Regions from separate parts of the Pseudomonas sp. CFBP 5748 genome, predicted to be linked through region 1. Evidence: predicted binding sites of a transcription regulator. Region 1 holds the regulator's gene; the other holds the start of a gene.
The links. Region 1 encodes FliA, which starts transcription of late flagellar genes. Its sites were predicted from a motif close to CTAAAGTTTNNNNNNNNNNNGCCGNTAA; they were not measured.
Positions count from the first base shown of each region.

Region 2: a site for FliA is predicted at 3,708-3,735, ahead of ACWNZ1_RS16460 (methyl-accepting chemotaxis protein). Genes of this name have one in related genera too.

Region 1 covers NZ_JBSPTN010000001.1:244,874-252,785, forward strand. The annotation lists gene flhA (flagellar biosynthesis protein FlhA) at 1-2,016, shown strand, start outside; gene flhF (flagellar biosynthesis protein FlhF) at 2,028-3,383, shown strand; gene fleN (flagellar synthesis regulator FleN) at 3,500-4,330, shown strand; gene fliA (RNA polymerase sigma factor FliA) at 4,327-5,070, shown strand; gene ACWNZ1_RS01205 (chemotaxis response regulator CheY) at 5,236-5,607, shown strand; gene ACWNZ1_RS01210 (protein phosphatase CheZ) at 5,626-6,411, shown strand; gene ACWNZ1_RS01215 (chemotaxis protein CheA) at 6,442-7,912, shown strand, end outside.
Region 2 covers NZ_JBSPTN010000006.1:317,014-324,925, reverse strand. The annotation lists gene ACWNZ1_RS16475 (DUF2025 family protein) at 1-73, opposite strand, end outside; gene ACWNZ1_RS16470 (glycerophosphodiester phosphodiesterase) at 318-1,445, shown strand; gene ACWNZ1_RS16465 (PepSY domain-containing protein) at 1,598-1,903, shown strand; gene ACWNZ1_RS16460 (methyl-accepting chemotaxis protein) at 1,982-3,607, opposite strand; gene ACWNZ1_RS16455 (transporter) at 3,970-4,992, shown strand; gene ACWNZ1_RS16450 (hypothetical protein) at 5,148-5,291, shown strand; gene ACWNZ1_RS16445 (hypothetical protein) at 5,369-5,563, shown strand; gene ACWNZ1_RS16440 (MFS transporter) at 5,666-6,865, shown strand; gene arfB (alternative ribosome rescue aminoacyl-tRNA hydrolase ArfB) at 6,862-7,275, opposite strand; gene ACWNZ1_RS16430 (amino acid permease) at 7,437-7,912, opposite strand, start outside.

The DNA.
Region 1 (7,912 bases):
GTGCCGCCGTTCCTGTTGGACGTGTTTTTCACGTTCAACATCGCCCTGTCGATCGTGGTGCTGCTGGTGTGCGTGTATGCCCTGCGGCCATTGGATTTCGCGGTGTTCCCGACCATTCTGCTGGTGGCGACGCTGATGCGCCTGGCGTTGAACGTGGCGTCCACCCGGGTGGTGATGATTCACGGTCATGAAGGTCACGCTGCCGCCGGTAAGGTGATCCAGGCCTTCGGTGAAGTGGTGATCGGCGGTAACTACGTAGTCGGTATCGTGGTCTTCGCCATCTTGATGATCATCAACTTCGTCGTCGTGACCAAAGGTGCCGGGCGGATTTCCGAGGTGAGCGCGCGTTTCACCCTCGATGCGATGCCCGGCAAGCAAATGGCAATCGACGCCGACCTCAACGCCGGGCTGATCGACCAGAACCAGGCCAAGGCCCGTCGTCTGGAAGTGGCCCAGGAAGCTGAGTTCTATGGCTCCATGGATGGTGCGAGCAAATTCGTGCGCGGTGACGCCATCGCCGGCCTGTTGATTCTGTTCATCAACCTGATCGGTGGCATGGCTGTCGGTATCTTCCAGCACGGCATGACGTTCGGCGACGCTGGCAAGGTTTACGCTCTGCTGACCATCGGTGACGGTTTGGTGGCGCAATTGCCATCACTGTTGTTATCTACAGCGGCCGCGATCATGGTGACCCGTGCTTCGGGCTCCGAAGATATGGGCAAGCAGATCGGTCGGCAAATGTTCGCCACGCCCAAGGCTTTGGCGGTTGCGGCCGGACTGATGGCCGTCATGGGCCTGGTGCCCGGCATGCCGCACTTTTCCTTCCTGAGCATGGCGGCGGTTGCCGCGGGTGGCGCCTACCTGTTCTGGAAGAAGCAGAACGTGCAGAAGGTCCAGGCCCTGCAAGAGGTCAAGCGCCAGCAGGAGTTGCTGCCGTCGCCGGCCCGAGCCATGGAGACCAAGGAGCTGGGCTGGGATGACGTGACGCCGATCGACATGATCGGCCTGGAAGTCGGTTACCGCCTGATTCCATTGGTCGATCGCAACCAGGGGGGGCAGTTGCTGGCGCGGATCAAGGGCGTGCGCAAGAAGTTGTCCCAGGACTTGGGCTTCCTGATGCCCACCGTGCATATTCGCGACAACCTCGACCTGGCGCCTAGCGCCTACCGCCTGACGCTGATGGGCGTGATCCTGGCCGAAGCCGAGATCTATCCGGACCGCGAGTTGGCGATCAACCCCGGCCAGGTCTACGGCACCCTCAACGGCATCACCGCCAAGGATCCGGCTTTTGGTCTGGAAGCGGTGTGGATTGAAATCAGCCAGCGGGCCCAGGCCCAGTCCCTCGGTTACACCGTGGTGGACGCCAGCACTGTGGTGGCGACCCACTTGAATCAGATTCTGTACAAGCACTCCAGTGAGCTGATCGGTCACGAAGAAGTCCAGCAACTCCTGCAAGTACTGGCTAAAGGCTCGCCGAAGCTGGCTGAAGAGCTGGTGCCGGGCGTGGTTTCGTTGTCGCAGTTGCTCAAGGTGTTGCAGGCGCTGTTGGCCGAACAGGTGCCCGTGCGTGACATTCGCAGTATTGCCGAGGCTATCGCCAACAACGCATCCAAGAGTCAAGATACCGCCGCCTTGGTGGCTGCGGTTCGGGTCGGCGTATCCCGCGCAATCGTCCAAAGCATTGTAGGCACTGAGTCTGAGCTGCCTGTGATCACTCTGGAGCCAAGGTTGGAACAGATATTGCTCAATAGTCTGCAGAAGGCAGGACAAGGCTCGGAAGAGGGCGTTCTGCTGGAGCCAAGCATGGCCGAGAAGCTGCAGCGTTCGTTGATTGATGCAGCCCAGCGGCAGGAGATGCAAGGCCAACCAGTGATCCTGCTGGTGGCCGGTCCGATTCGCGCGATGCTCTCGCGATTCGGTCGCCTCGCGGTCCCGGGGCTGCATGTGCTGGCGTACCAGGAAATACCGGACAACAAGCAAGTGACCATCGTTGCGACAGTAGGGCCCAACGGCTGAGGTAGTGGTTTATGCAAGTGAAGCGTTTTTTCGCCGCCGATATGCGTCAGGCCATGAAGCTGGTTCGTGACGAGTTGGGCGCTGAAGCAGCCATCATTGGCAATCGCCGGATCGCTGGCGGTGTCGAGTTAACGGCTGCCCTGGATTACAAGTTGTCGGCGCTGGCCCCACGCGTTCCGAACATGGAACTCGAGGATGAGCTGCGTAAGACTCAGTCGCGCATCGCCAGCGCCCAGGCCGAATTGAGCCTGCGCAGTAGCGAAGGCGAAGGTGTCGCAGGCAGCAATCGTCAATTGTTCGCCGGTCAGCCGCTCACCGCCGGCCTGCCGTTGACCGCGGCCGAGCCGCTGGTCGAGCAGGCCCAGGCCGAGCCGCGTCGTCCGGCCCCGGCCCCGGCGCAGGCCGCGCCAGCCAGGGGTGTTGACCCGCGTGCCCTGGACTCGATGCGCTTTGAACTCAACAGCCTGCGTGAACTGATGGAGGTTCAGCTCGGCTCCCTGGCCTGGAACCAGCTGCAAGGCAGCCGTCCGGCCCAGGCCAACCTCTGGCGTCGCCTGCAACGCATCGGCTTGTCCGGCCCGTTGTCCCGTGACCTGCTGGCGCTGATCAACGGTATCGAAGAGCCTCGCCAGGCCTGGCGCATGTTGCTGGCACACTTGGCGCGGATGATCGTCACGCCGGAAGTCGAGCCGCTGGAAGAGGGCGGGGTGATTGCGATGGTCGGCCCTGCCGGCATGGGCAAGACCACCACCCTGGCCAAGCTCGCCGCCCGTTATGTACTCAAGTACGGCGCCCAGAGCATCGCCCTGGTGAGCATGGACAGTTTCCGCATCGGCGCCCAGGAACAACTCAAGACCCTGGGCCGGATCCTCAATGTGTCGGTGACCCATGTGGATCCGGGCCAGTCCCTGGTCCAGGCGCTGGAACCGCTGCTGCGCAAACGCGTCGTGCTGATCGACACCGCCGGCCTGCAAGCCAGCGATCCGGCCCTGCGCATGCAGCTCGAAAGCCTGGCCGGGCGCGGTATCAAGTCAAAAAATTATCTCGTGTTGGCAACCACTAGCCAAAAGCAGGTTCTAACCGCCGCGTACCACAGCTACAAACGCTGCGGGCTGGCCGGCTGCATCCTGACTAAGCTGGACGAAACGGCAAGCCTGGGCGAGGTGCTGAGCCTGGCGATCGGTCATGAATTACCGGTGGCCTACCTGACCGACGGACCGCGGATCCCGGATGATTTGCATCTGCCGCGCCGTCATCAACTGGTCAGTCGTGCCGTGAGTGTGCAAATGCAGGAAGAACCCAGCGAAGAAGCCATGGCTGATATGTTCGCTGATATCTACCACAGCCCGACCAAGCAGGTCGGCTGAGGTAATCATGAATATTTTTTGTACCTACATCGATGGTCTGCCATGCATTGTTCCGAATGGGAACGCGCAGCCAGTAATGTGGCCTCCGTCTAAGTAAGACAAGGTAAAGAACGAACATGGGCAGCATGCATCCCGTACAGGTGATCGCGGTGACCGGCGGCAAAGGTGGCGTCGGGAAGACTAACGTGTCAGTGAACTTGTCCCTGGCTCTGGCAGAGCTTGGCCGACGGGTCATGCTGCTGGACGCCGACCTGGGCCTGGCGAACGTCGATGTGCTGTTGGGGCTCACGCCCAAACGCACGCTGGCGGACGTGATTGAAGGCCGCTGCGAACTGCGCGACGTGCTGCTGCAGGGGCCCGGCGGGATTCGTATCGTGCCGGCTGCCTCCGGCACCCAGAGCATGGTTCACCTGACCCCGGCCCAGCACGCGGGCCTGATCCAGGCCTTCAGCGACATCGGTGATAACCTCGATGTGCTGGTGATCGACACCGCTGCCGGTATCGGTGACTCGGTGGTCAGTTTCGTCCGCGCTGCCCAGGAAGTGCTCCTGGTGGTCTGCGACGAACCCACGTCCATCACCGACGCCTATGCCCTGATCAAGTTATTGAACCGTGACTACGGCATGAACCGCTTCCGTGTCCTGGCCAACATGGCCCAGAGCCCGCAGGAAGGTCGCAACCTGTTCGCCAAGTTGACAAAGGTCACGGATCGTTTCCTGGACGTCGCCCTACAATACGTCGGCGCTGTGCCCTACGACGAAAGCGTACGCAAGGCTGTCCAGAAGCAACGTGCGGTTTATGAAGCCTTTCCCCGTTCCAAATGTGCGCTGGCGTTCAAGGCTATCGCCCAGAAGGTTGATACCTGGCCACTGCCGGCCAACCCTCGCGGGCACCTGGAGTTTTTCGTCGAGCGTCTCGTGCAACAAACAGCAGGGCCCGTGCTATGACAGCCAGCGGTTACAACCATCTCTATAAAAAATCGGCACGGGACGCCCAATACGAACTGATCGAGCGTTACGCGCCACTGGTCAAGCGTATCGCCTACCACTTGCTGGCGCGGTTGCCGGCCAGTGTCCAGGTTGAGGACTTGATCCAGGCAGGCATGATCGGCCTGCTCGAAGTGTCGAACAAATACGACGCGAGCAAAGGCGCCAGTTTCGAAACGTATGCCGGTATTCGCATTCGTGGGGCGATGCTCGATGAGGTCCGCAAGGGCGATTGGGCACCGCGTTCGGTGCATCGCAACACCCGCATGGTCAGTGACGCGATCCGCGCTATTGAAGCTAAAACCGGGCGAGACGCTAAAGATCACGAGGTTGCGGCCGAACTCCAATTGAGTCTCGATGATTATTACGGGATTTTGAACGACACCTTGGGCAGCCGCCTGTTCAGTTTCGACGACCTGCTGCAGGACGGCGAACACGAAGGGCTGCACGAGGACGGCGCGAGTGCTCACATGGAGCCATCGCGTGACCTGGAAGATGAGCGTTTCCAGAGCGCGCTGGCGGATGCGATTGCCAATTTGCCGGAGCGTGAGCGACTGGTCTTGGCGCTGTACTACGACGAAGAGCTGAACCTCAAGGAAATCGGTGAGGTCCTGGGGGTCAGCGAATCGCGGGTCAGCCAGTTACACAGCCAGTGCGCGGCCCGTTTGCGGGGGCGTTTGGGGGAGTGGCGAGCGCGCTGACAGCTGTGTGGGAGCATTGCGAACGAGCTGGTCTGGCATGCGCTGCGCCAGTCTCCAACCGTGGTGCTCCAGGCCGTTGTCGAGTGTTGTGCCGGATTGATTGAAATGGCGCGTTCAGGTGCTGGGCGCGTTTAAGACTGCTTGGAGGTCGAATTGGACAAGAACATGAAAATCCTCATCGTTGATGACTTCTCAACGATGCGGCGGATCATAAAAAACCTGTTGCGTGACCTTGGGTTCACCAACACGGTCGAGGCTGACGATGGCACTACTGCCATTCCGGTCCTCAACAGCGGGAGCATCGACTTTCTGGTGACTGACTGGAACATGCCCGGCATGACCGGTATCGACTTGCTGCGCCATGTACGCGCCGACGAAAAACTCAAGCACCTTCCGGTGCTGATGGTGACTGCCGAAGCCAAGCGCGAGCAGATCATCGAAGCGGCCCAAGCCGGTGTGAACGGCTATGTGGTCAAACCCTTCACGGCCCAGGCGTTGAAAGAGAAGATCGAAAAAATCTTCGAACGCATCGGTTAACGGCGCCACGGGGGAGCTATGGACAACGAATCTTCAATGGGCGACTTCGAATCGACCCTGAAAAAACATGCCCGCGAACTGGTCGACAGCCTTGAAAAAGGCCGCTTTGGCGATGCGGTTCAAATGATCCATGAGCTCAACCAGACCCGTGACCGAGGTCTGTATCAGGAAGTGGGCAAGCTCACGCGTGAATTGCACAGCGCAATTGTCAATTTCCAGATCGACCCGCACATGCCGCAGGCCGAGGAAGTCTCGCAGATCACCGACGCTACCGAGCGTCTGGGTTATGTGGTCAAGCTGACCGAGGCCGCAGCCAACCGCACCATGGACTTGGTGGAGAGCGCAACGCCGCTGGTCAATGGCCTGAGCGAAGAAGCCCAGGCCTTGAGCACCGATTGGGGCCGGTTCATGCGTCGCGAAGTCGGCGCTGAAGAGTTTCGGGAGCTGGCCCGCCGGGTCGACGGTTTCCTGACGCGCAGCGGCACCGAGACCCGCGCCGTGGCAAGCAACCTCAACGACATTCTGCTGGCTCAGGACTATCAGGACTTGACCGGCCAAGTGATCAAGCGCGTGACCCAATTGGTCACCGAAGTTGAAAGCAATCTGCTCAAACTGGTGTTGATGGCCAGCCAGGTCGACCGCTTTGCAGGCATCGAACACGACCGTGAAGCGATACTTGCTGAAAAAGATCCACAAAAACATCTCTCGCAGGGTGAAGGTCCGCAGATTCATGCCGATAAAAGAGAAGACGTTATGTCCGGTCAGGACGATGTGGACGATTTGCTGTCCAGCCTTGGATTCTGAGTTTTAGCCCTGTTTTAGGAGCAGCCATTAATGAGCTTCGGCGCCGATGAAGAGATCCTTCAGGATTTCCTGGTTGAGGCCGGCGAGATTCTAGAGCAACTGTCTGAACAGCTGGTCGAGCTGGAAAGCCGACCAGATGATGCGGACTTGCTCAATGCAATTTTTCGCGGTTTCCACACTGTAAAAGGAGGCGCCGGCTTCCTCCAGCTCAATGAGTTGGTGGAGTGCTGCCACATTGCCGAAAACGTGTTCGACATCCTGCGCAAGGGTGAACGCCGCGTTGATTCGGAACTGATGGACGTGGTGCTCGAAGCGCTGGATGCGGTCAACGGCATGTTCAGTGAAGTGCGCGAGCGCTCGCCGATCACCGCTGCCACCCCTGAGTTGCTCGCCGCGCTGGCACGCCTGGCCGAGCCACAATCGGCTGACGAAGCCGCGCCGGTTGTCGAGGCGGTCGCTGAAGAACCGGTCGCCGAGGAATCGGGCGACATCACCGATAACGAATTTGAACAATTGCTGGACTCGCTGAACGCCGTCAAGGCTGAAGCCGCAGCCCCGGCAGTTCCCGCCCCCCCTGCGGCACCAAGCAGCGAGTCGACTGCCGCTGCCAGCGATGAAATCACTGACGACGAGTTCGAATCGTTGCTCGACCAGCTTCATGGCAAAGGCCAGTTCGCGCCCGATGCGGTTGTGCCTGCGCCAGCCGCGGCCGCCCCGAAAGCGGCGGGCGACAGCTCCGATATCACCGACGACGAATTCGAAGCCTTGCTCGATCAGTTGCATGGCAAGGGCACGTTTGCCGTTGACGCGCTGGACTCGGCCATTGCTTCGGCACCGGCGCCAGCCAAGCCTGCCGCCGCCGCGGCGGGCAGTGACCTGATCAGTGATCACGAATTCGAATCGTTGCTCGACGAACTGCATGGCAAAGGCAAGTTCAGTGAGGTCGGGAAGGCCACGGCCGCCCCTGCTGCTGGGACTACCGCCACTGCTGCGCCGGCGGCCAAGGCTGTGCCAAAACCCGCTGCCAAGGCACCGGAGCCGAAGGCCGAGACGCCCAAGCCTGCTGCGGCAGCTGCCCCGGCAGCCGCCCGTGCCCCGGCGGCGGCTCCAGCGGAAAAACCGGCGAGCGAAGCCGAGACCACCGTTCGGGTCGACACCGCACGCCTGGACGAGATCATGAACATGGTCGGCGAACTGGTGCTGGTGCGTAACCGTCTGGTGCGCCTGGGCCTCAACAGCCAGGACGAAGCCATGTCCAAGGCCGTGTCGAACCTCGACGTGGTCACGGCCGACTTGCAGACCGCGGTCATGAAGACCCGGATGCAGCCGATCAAGAAAGTCTTCGGGCGCTTCCCGCGCCTGGTTCGTGACCTGGCTCGCCAGCTCAAGAAAGAAATCAACCTGGAGTTGGTGGGTGAAGAGACCGACCTCGACAAAAACCTTGTCGAGGCCCTGGCCGACCCGCTGGTCCACTTGGTGCGCAACGCCGTCGACCACGGCA
Region 2 (7,912 bases), on a different contig from region 1:
TCTTGCGGTTCAGGCCGACAAAACCCTTGAGCTGGTCGGCGGCCTGGCAGATGAATGTCGAAGTGGTGCGCATGGTAAACCTCACGGATGCGTCTCGCAGGACGTCTGATCGATGGTTTACACACAAGGCAAGTGAACGATGGTTTCAGGTTTCCCTCTGCCGGGGAAACTGGTGCGGCTAAGGGTACTGCAAAGCATCCCGAAAATGCGTGGGAAAAATCTGCTTTGCACATATTTATGTCGGTATAGCGATAGCGCCGCTGGCGTTCAGTTGTTAAAAGATAGGTCTTTGCAAAACCTACGAAAGGATCTCGAGCATGCCTGTCACCTTCACCCGCAGTGCGTTGATGCTGAGCCTGTTGCTCGGCCTCGGTCAGACACAGGCCTCCGAGGCCCCGGCTCCCAAGGCCTTGGCGGCCCTTCAGGGGATCCCCCACCCGGCAGTGATCGCCCACCGCGGCGCCTCGTTCGACGCGCCGGAATCGACCGCGGCAGCCTACAAACTGGCCCGCGACCTGGGCGCCGACTACTTGGAACTGGACCTGCAACGCAGCAAGGACGGCGTGTTGTTCGTCCTGCATGACGACAGTCTGCTGCGCACCACGGATGTCGCCAGCAAGTTTCCCGAGCGCAAGGACAGCACCGCCAACCAATTCACCATGGCGGAACTCAAAACCCTCGACGCCGGCAGTTGGTTCAACGCGGCCTATCCAGACCGCGCCCGCCCTTCGTTCGTGGGCCTGAAAATCCTGACCCTGGATGAAGTGATCAATATCGCCGAGGGCAACACGCAGCAAAAACCCGGGCTGTACATCGAAACCAAGGAGCCGAAACTGTTCCCTGGCATCGAGCGCGACCTGAAGGATAAATTGCAGGACCGCGGCTGGCTGAGCCCGTCCGGCTCAAAACTGGCCAAGCGCGCCACCGGAGTGGGCCAGGGCAAGGGCAAGGTGGTCTTGCAGACCTTTGAAAGGAGCAGCCTCGAACTGCTGCACAAAGAGATGCCGAAAGTGCCGAAGATCCTGCTGCTGTGGGTGGGCGAAGGCAACATCGAGCCCAAGTCCAAGGTGCCGTTCGCCGAGTCCGGCGAAACCGACAAAGCGGCCTATTACGCCAAACAGGAACCCAAGGACCGGGCTGAGTTCGAAAAATGGGTGCAGTACGCCAAGACCCTGGGCGCCATCGGCACCGGACCGTCTGCAGCGTTGACCCAGGGTGGTAGCCAGAGTTACTCGAACCTGGTGCAGCCGTGGATGAACCAGTACACCCATGATCAGGGTCTGTTGGTGCATGTCTACACCGTGGACGATGCGGTGGACTTCAAGAAAGTCATGGAGGCCGGCGTCGACGGCATCTTTACCAACCGCGCCAGTGAACTGCTCAAATACTTCAAGCGCCCCGAGACTGGCAACGTCGTGCAGTTGCTGGAAAAGAACGGTTACTGAACCCAAACACGCCCATAGGGGTAAAGACTTTGCCCCATGGGCCCTGTTCGGCACTTCAGAAGTTTTTTCGAATTAAGGGTGAATTAAGTTGCCAGAGATAATCTGGCCCCACTTAAACGACTCACCCCTTAATGACACCAAGGAAAGAACTTATGAAAACTTTGACTGCCCTGTTTACCGCCGCTGCCCTGACCCTCGGCGCTGGCCTGGCCCAGGCGGATGTGCGAGTTGACCAGATCCCACAACTGGTCAAGGAAGGCAAGATCAAGTCGCTTGAATCGATGAACGAAGAAGCCCTGAAGTTGCACCCGGGCGCGAGCATCACCGACACCGACCTGGACAACCACTTCGACGGTTATGAATATGAAGTGGAACTGAAAACCGCTGACGGCAAAGAGTTCGACGTGGACTTCGATGCCACGACCGGCAAAGTACTGAGCAACAAGCAAGACACTTGATCCATCGGCAAAAAAGAGCCGCGCAACCCTAAGGTTGCGCGGCTTTTTTGCATCTATCAACAACTACGCTAACTGCTGTCAGGCACTCAACCGCGCCGTCACTTCATTCAACTGCCCAGACAAGCCGTGCAGGTTCCGGCTGGCGGCTTCGGTGCGCTGCACGTTGTCCAGGTTGGTGCTGGCGATACAGGTGATTTCAGTCAGGTTGCGCGAAATGTCTTCGGCCACGGAAGTCTGCTCTTCGGCGGCGGTGGCGATCTGGCGGTTCATGTCGCGGATCGCTTCGACAGCCTGGGTGATGCGTTCGAGCATCGCACCGGCCTGGGTCACCTGTTCCACACTTTCTTCGCTGCGCGACTGCCCGCTTTCGATGGCCTGGGCCGCGTCCACCGCACCGGTTTGTACGGTCTGGATGATCTGGTTGATCTCGATGATGGATGAAGCCGTGCGCTGGGCCAGGCTGCGCACTTCATCGGCGACCACCGCGAAACCGCGCCCCGCCTCACCGGCCCGAGCCGCTTCGATGGCTGCGTTGAGGGCCAGCAGGTTGGTCTGCTCGGCGATCCCGCGGATCACCTCCAGCACCTTGCCGATGCGCCCACTGTCGGTTTCCAACTGACGAATGACCGTGGCGGTGTTGGCGATCTCTCCGCGCATGCGGGTGATGGTGTGGATGGTCCCTTGCATAACCTTCTCGCCCTGTTGCGCCGATTGATCAGCGTCATCGGCCGCCCGTGCTGCGTCGGCGGCATGACGGGCGACTTCCTGGGCCGTGGCGGACATTTCGTTCATCGCCGTCGCCACCTGATCGGTGCGTTCGAATTGCTCGCTGGTGCCCTGGCTCATCAGGCTGGCGATGGCATTGAGCTCACCGCTGGCACTGTCCAGTTCCGTGGCACTGCGTTGCAGCCGGGTAAAGGTTTCAGCCAGGAAATCACGCAGTGTGTTGGCCGCTACCGCCAGATTGCCCAACTCGTCCTGACGGTTACTCGTCACACGCTCAGCGAAACGCCCATGACTCAGTCGGGTCACGTATTCGATCAGGTTACGGATCGGCTGAACCAGGTTGCGATTGACCAGCCACAGGCTGAACAACCCGATCAGCAGGCCCGACACCAGCATGACCACAGTGCCCAACATAATCGTGCGGTCAGCGCCGACACTGATTAACGTCGATTGCTCGGTGGCCAGTTTGCGCAACTCCACCACCAGCGCACTCATCTGCTCACTGGCCGCACGGTCCACACCTTTGACCGCCGCATCGCCCGCCGCTGCGTCGCCACCGGCCGCCACAAATGCATCGCGGCCCTTTTGGTACGCCGCGCCCAATTGACGGTGTTCGTCTCGCAAGGCCTCGATACGCGTCTTGATCGGCGCCGGCACACCCTCACGCCCGATCAATTCACCCAGAATGCCCTGGACATCACGCTGGCGCTCCTCGAACTGCTTCCAGTATTTATCCAGATCCGCCGGCTGCTTGCCGCGCAGCAGGACGTTTTTCCATTCCTGCACCTGCACCTTGAATTGCAGGTTGGCCTCATCGATCAACTGCGAGGCACGCAATGGGCCGTCGATCAGGTTGCGATAATTCTGGATGCCATCGGAAAGAAAATGAAAAGACGCCAGGGCGATCAGCAGCATCGCCAGTAGGCTGCCGCTCAGCAGGGTGAGAATCTGGGCTCTCAGGGATTTTTGTAGAAACATAGAGGGGATCTCTTGAGAAGAAAAAATAATCGAACCCACGGAACGACGTGTCCCGACCTCCATGTTCGTGCCGCAACCGAATGCGGTGGATATGTACACACCATCGGCCTGCCAGGGGCGTTCTTGAGCCTTCCCGACCATCGGTAGCCAGCAGGAGTGGTCGGTTGTCGGACCTCACAAAAACGATGCGAGAACCAAAGCGCGGCGATCTGCGCCATCCATCATCGATGGACATTGCAACTCCCGGTAACTGCCGGTTTGGCGGTGCTGCACAACTGTCACAAAAGCATCAAGAAAGCTTGCGATGATGCCCTCCAAGTGAACCTGTAGCCGCCACAGGCACTTCCCGCCAGCGAGACTTCATGAACCACAGCATCGATCAAAGCCACCGCGATCCGGATCTGTTCGGCCTGCTGTACGGGTTTCGTTTCCGTCCCGGCGAGCGTGGGCAGGAGATTGATTCGGCTCAGGCCTTACGGAGCCTGCAACACCCGCAAGAGGCCGATGAGTTCCTCTGGCTGCACCTGAACCTGGCGCATGCCGCGTGCGAGCGCTGGATGAAAAGCCATCTGACCTTGCCAGATGAGTTTTTCGAAGCCCTGCACGAAGGCTCGCGCTCGACCCGCATCGAGCACGTGGACTCGGCGCTGCTGGCGGTGGTGAACGATGTCGTGTTCAACCTCAGCAACCTGGTGTCTTCGGACGTCTCCACATTGTGGGTGTGCGTGCACAGTCGCTTGATTGTCAGCGCGCGACTGCAACCGTTGCACTCGGTCGATAAGCTGCGCTCGTCGGTCAAGGCCGGCGAGCGCTTTCGCTCGCCGCTGGAGCTACTCGTACACCTGCTGCGCGACCAAGGCGAAGTGCTGACCCAGATCGTGCGCAAGACCAGCCTTAGCGTCGACCAGATCGAAGATCAGTTGCTGTCCTCACGACTGTCCACCAACCGCGCCGAGTTGGGCAGCCAACGTCGGATACTCGTGCGCCTGCAACGCCTGCTGGCCCTGGAGCCGGGTTCGTTGCTGCGTCTGCTCAACCGCCCGCCACAATGGTTGCAGAAGGAAGACGTCAAGGAGCTGCGTAAATCTACCGAGGAGTTCGCCCTGATCATCAACGACCTCACCGCGCTGGGCGAACGGATCAAGCTGTTGCAGGAAGAAATCGCCGCCAACCTCAACGAACAAAGCAACCGCACCCTGTTCACCCTGACGGTGGTCACCGTGTTGGCGTTGCCCATCAACATCATTGCCGGCTTCTTTGGCATGAACGTCGGAGGCGTGCCGCTTGCCGGCGATCCCGAAGGCTTCTGGATCCTGGTGGCGCTGGTGGCAACCTTCACCCTGATTGCCGGCCGATGGGCATTTCGCAAGCGCCGCGACTATTGAGTCACAGCATTGAGCATGACCTGTCCAGACAACCCCTTTTGTCGGCACAGCGGGATTTAAAAGTCTTTTTGTCATTTCTCCTGGGGTATCCTGCCCAGGCTTTTTAAAAGCGCGGATCTACCAGATCTATCAACAGACTTTGCGAGGAGCGCGATATGCACGAGATCCCTAATCTCCCCTTCCCAAGCCTGCACGACACTGAGCAGACGACCACGCTACAAGCCGGGGGGCAACCAGACGCCCAGCAACCCGAGCCCAAGGAAGCCACTGAACGCCGCCAGGCCGACAGCGAAGACTGATTCACCCGCACCACCAGACCGTGTGGAAAGCGCTAATATGCGCTTTCCACACTGCCTGAATCCCGAGCCCCCGCACCATGACCGATGACACCCCGACCTTCAGCGAAGCCCAGGCCAGCGTACTGATCGGCACCGCCGAGAAAATGGTCGAGATCTGGACACGCCTTTCTCCTGAGAAACAAGCCGCCCTGCTGGCTCGTTTCGGCACCGAAGAAAACGCCCTTGCGGCACTCGTCACCACGCACCTGGTCGGCGGGCAAAACGACCGCTGAGCAACCATTGGACAAATAGTTTTACTTTTCCACGCGCTGCCGCCACGGTCGCCGTTATCATAAGCAGCCTATCTATCCTGCTGCTCCGTGGACCTTTACCCCATGTCAGATTCCCAGCGCCCCCTGGCGGTCACGCTGCAAGTCGTTTCCATCGTCCTGTTCACGTTCATTGGTTACCTGAATATCGGTATTCCCCTGGCCGTGCTGCCTGGCTATGTCCATGGCGAGTTGGGTTTCGGCGCGGTGATCGCCGGGCTGGTGATCAGCGTTCAGTACCTGGCCACCTTGCTCAGCCGTCCTTATGCGAGCCGGATCATTGACAATCTGGGCAGCAAACGCGCGGTCATGTTCGGCCTCGCCGGCTGCGGGCTGAGTGGTGTGTTCATGCTGGTGTCTGCCTGGACGCCACACCTGCCCATACTCAGCCTGATCAGCCTGTTGATCGGGCGCCTGGTGCTGGGCAGCGCGGAAAGCCTGGTGGGCTCCGGTTCGATTGGTTGGGGCATCGGCCGGGTCGGCGCGGCCAATACCGCCAAGGTGATTTCCTGGAACGGGATCGCCAGTTATGGCGCGCTGGCGATTGGTGCGCCGTTGGGGGTCTGGCTGGTCAATCACCTGGGGCTGTGGAGCATGGGCGTCAGCATTATCTTGCTGGGTTTGTTGGGGTTGGCACTGGCCTGGCGCAAGACCGCTGCGCCCATCGTCGCTGGCGAGCGCCTGCCGTTCATGCACGTGCTGGGGCGCGTCTTGCCGCACGGCTGTGGCCTGGCCCTGGGCTCCATCGGGTTTGGCACCATCGCTACGTTCATCACCCTGTATTACGCAACACAGCATTGGGACAACGCGGTGCTGTGCCTGAGTCTGTTCGGCGCCAGCTTCATCGGCGCGCGTTTGCTGTTCGGCAACCTGATCAACCGCCTGGGCGGCTTCCGCGTAGCGATCGTCTGCCTCTCGGTGGAAACCCTCGGCCTGTTGCTGCTGTGGCTCGCACCGGATGCCCATTGGGCCCTGGCGGGTGCGGCGTTGAGCGGTTTCGGCTTTTCCCTGGTGTTCCCGGCGCTCGGCGTGGAAGCGGTCAACCTGGTACCGGCCTCCAGCCGTGGGGCGGCGGTGGGTGCTTACTCGCTGTTCATCGACTTGTCGCTGGGGATCACCGGCCCACTGGCTGGTGCAGTTGCGGCAGGCTTTGGCTTTGCTTCGATCTTTTTGTTCGCCGCACTGGCAGCCCTGGCCGGGTTGTCGCTGAGTGTCTACCTGTACCGGCAGGCACCGGGGTCTCGCCAAGGGCGGGAGAAAAACTAGAAGTCCACCTTACCGCGACCGGCCTTGATCGAGCCGCGCTTGGTCTTGGATTCCAGGCGACGTTTTTTCGAGCCCAGGGTCGGTTTGGTCGGGCGGCGCTTCTTTTCGACCTTGGTGGCGCTGAGGATCAGTTCGCTCAGGCGCTCCAGGGCATCGGCCCGGTTCTGTTCCTGCGTGCGATATTGCTGGGCCTTGATGATCAGCACACCGTCGCTGGTAATGCGACTGTCGCGCAAGGCCAGCAAGCGCTCCTTGTAGAACTCGGGCAAGGACGAGGCCGGAATGTCGAAGCGCAAGTGCACGGCGCTGGACACCTTATTGACGTTCTGCCCCCCGGCGCCTTGGGCGCGGATGGCCGTCAACTCGATCTCGGCGTCCGGGATGTGCACAGTGTTGGAAATCGCCAGCATGGAAAACGTCCGGGTTCAGGCCCCACAGGATACCCCGAATCCCCCAGCCAACGATCAACCTTGTGGGAGCGAGCTTGCTCGCGATTGCAGCGTGTCAGTCACCATTGATGCTGCTGACCCAACGCCATCGCGAGCAAGCTCGCTCCCACAGGGTTTCGTGCTTACTTGGCAGCCGCTGCCACGGCCATTTCATGCCGGGCACTGCGCTTGTTCTTGATCACGTAGCACACCCACATGAACACCACCCACACCGGAATCGCATAGACCGAGATCTGGATGCCGGGGATCAACAACATCACGCCCAGAATGAACACCACGAACGCCAGGCAGACGTAGTTGCCGTACGGGTACCACAGCGCCTTGAACAGCGGCGTCTGGCGGGTCTGGTTCATGTGCTGGCGGAACTTGAAGTGCGAGTAGCTGATCATCGCCCAGTTGATCACCAGGGTCGCGACCACCAGGGACATCAGCAACTCCAGCGCATGCTGCGGGATCAGGTAGTTCAGCAACACCGCCACCAGCGTGACCGCAGCCGAGGCGAGGATCGAACGCACCGGCACGCCACGCTTGTCAATCTTCGCCAAAGCCTTGGGCGCATCGCCCTGCTCGGCCATGCCCAGCAACATGCGGCTGTTGC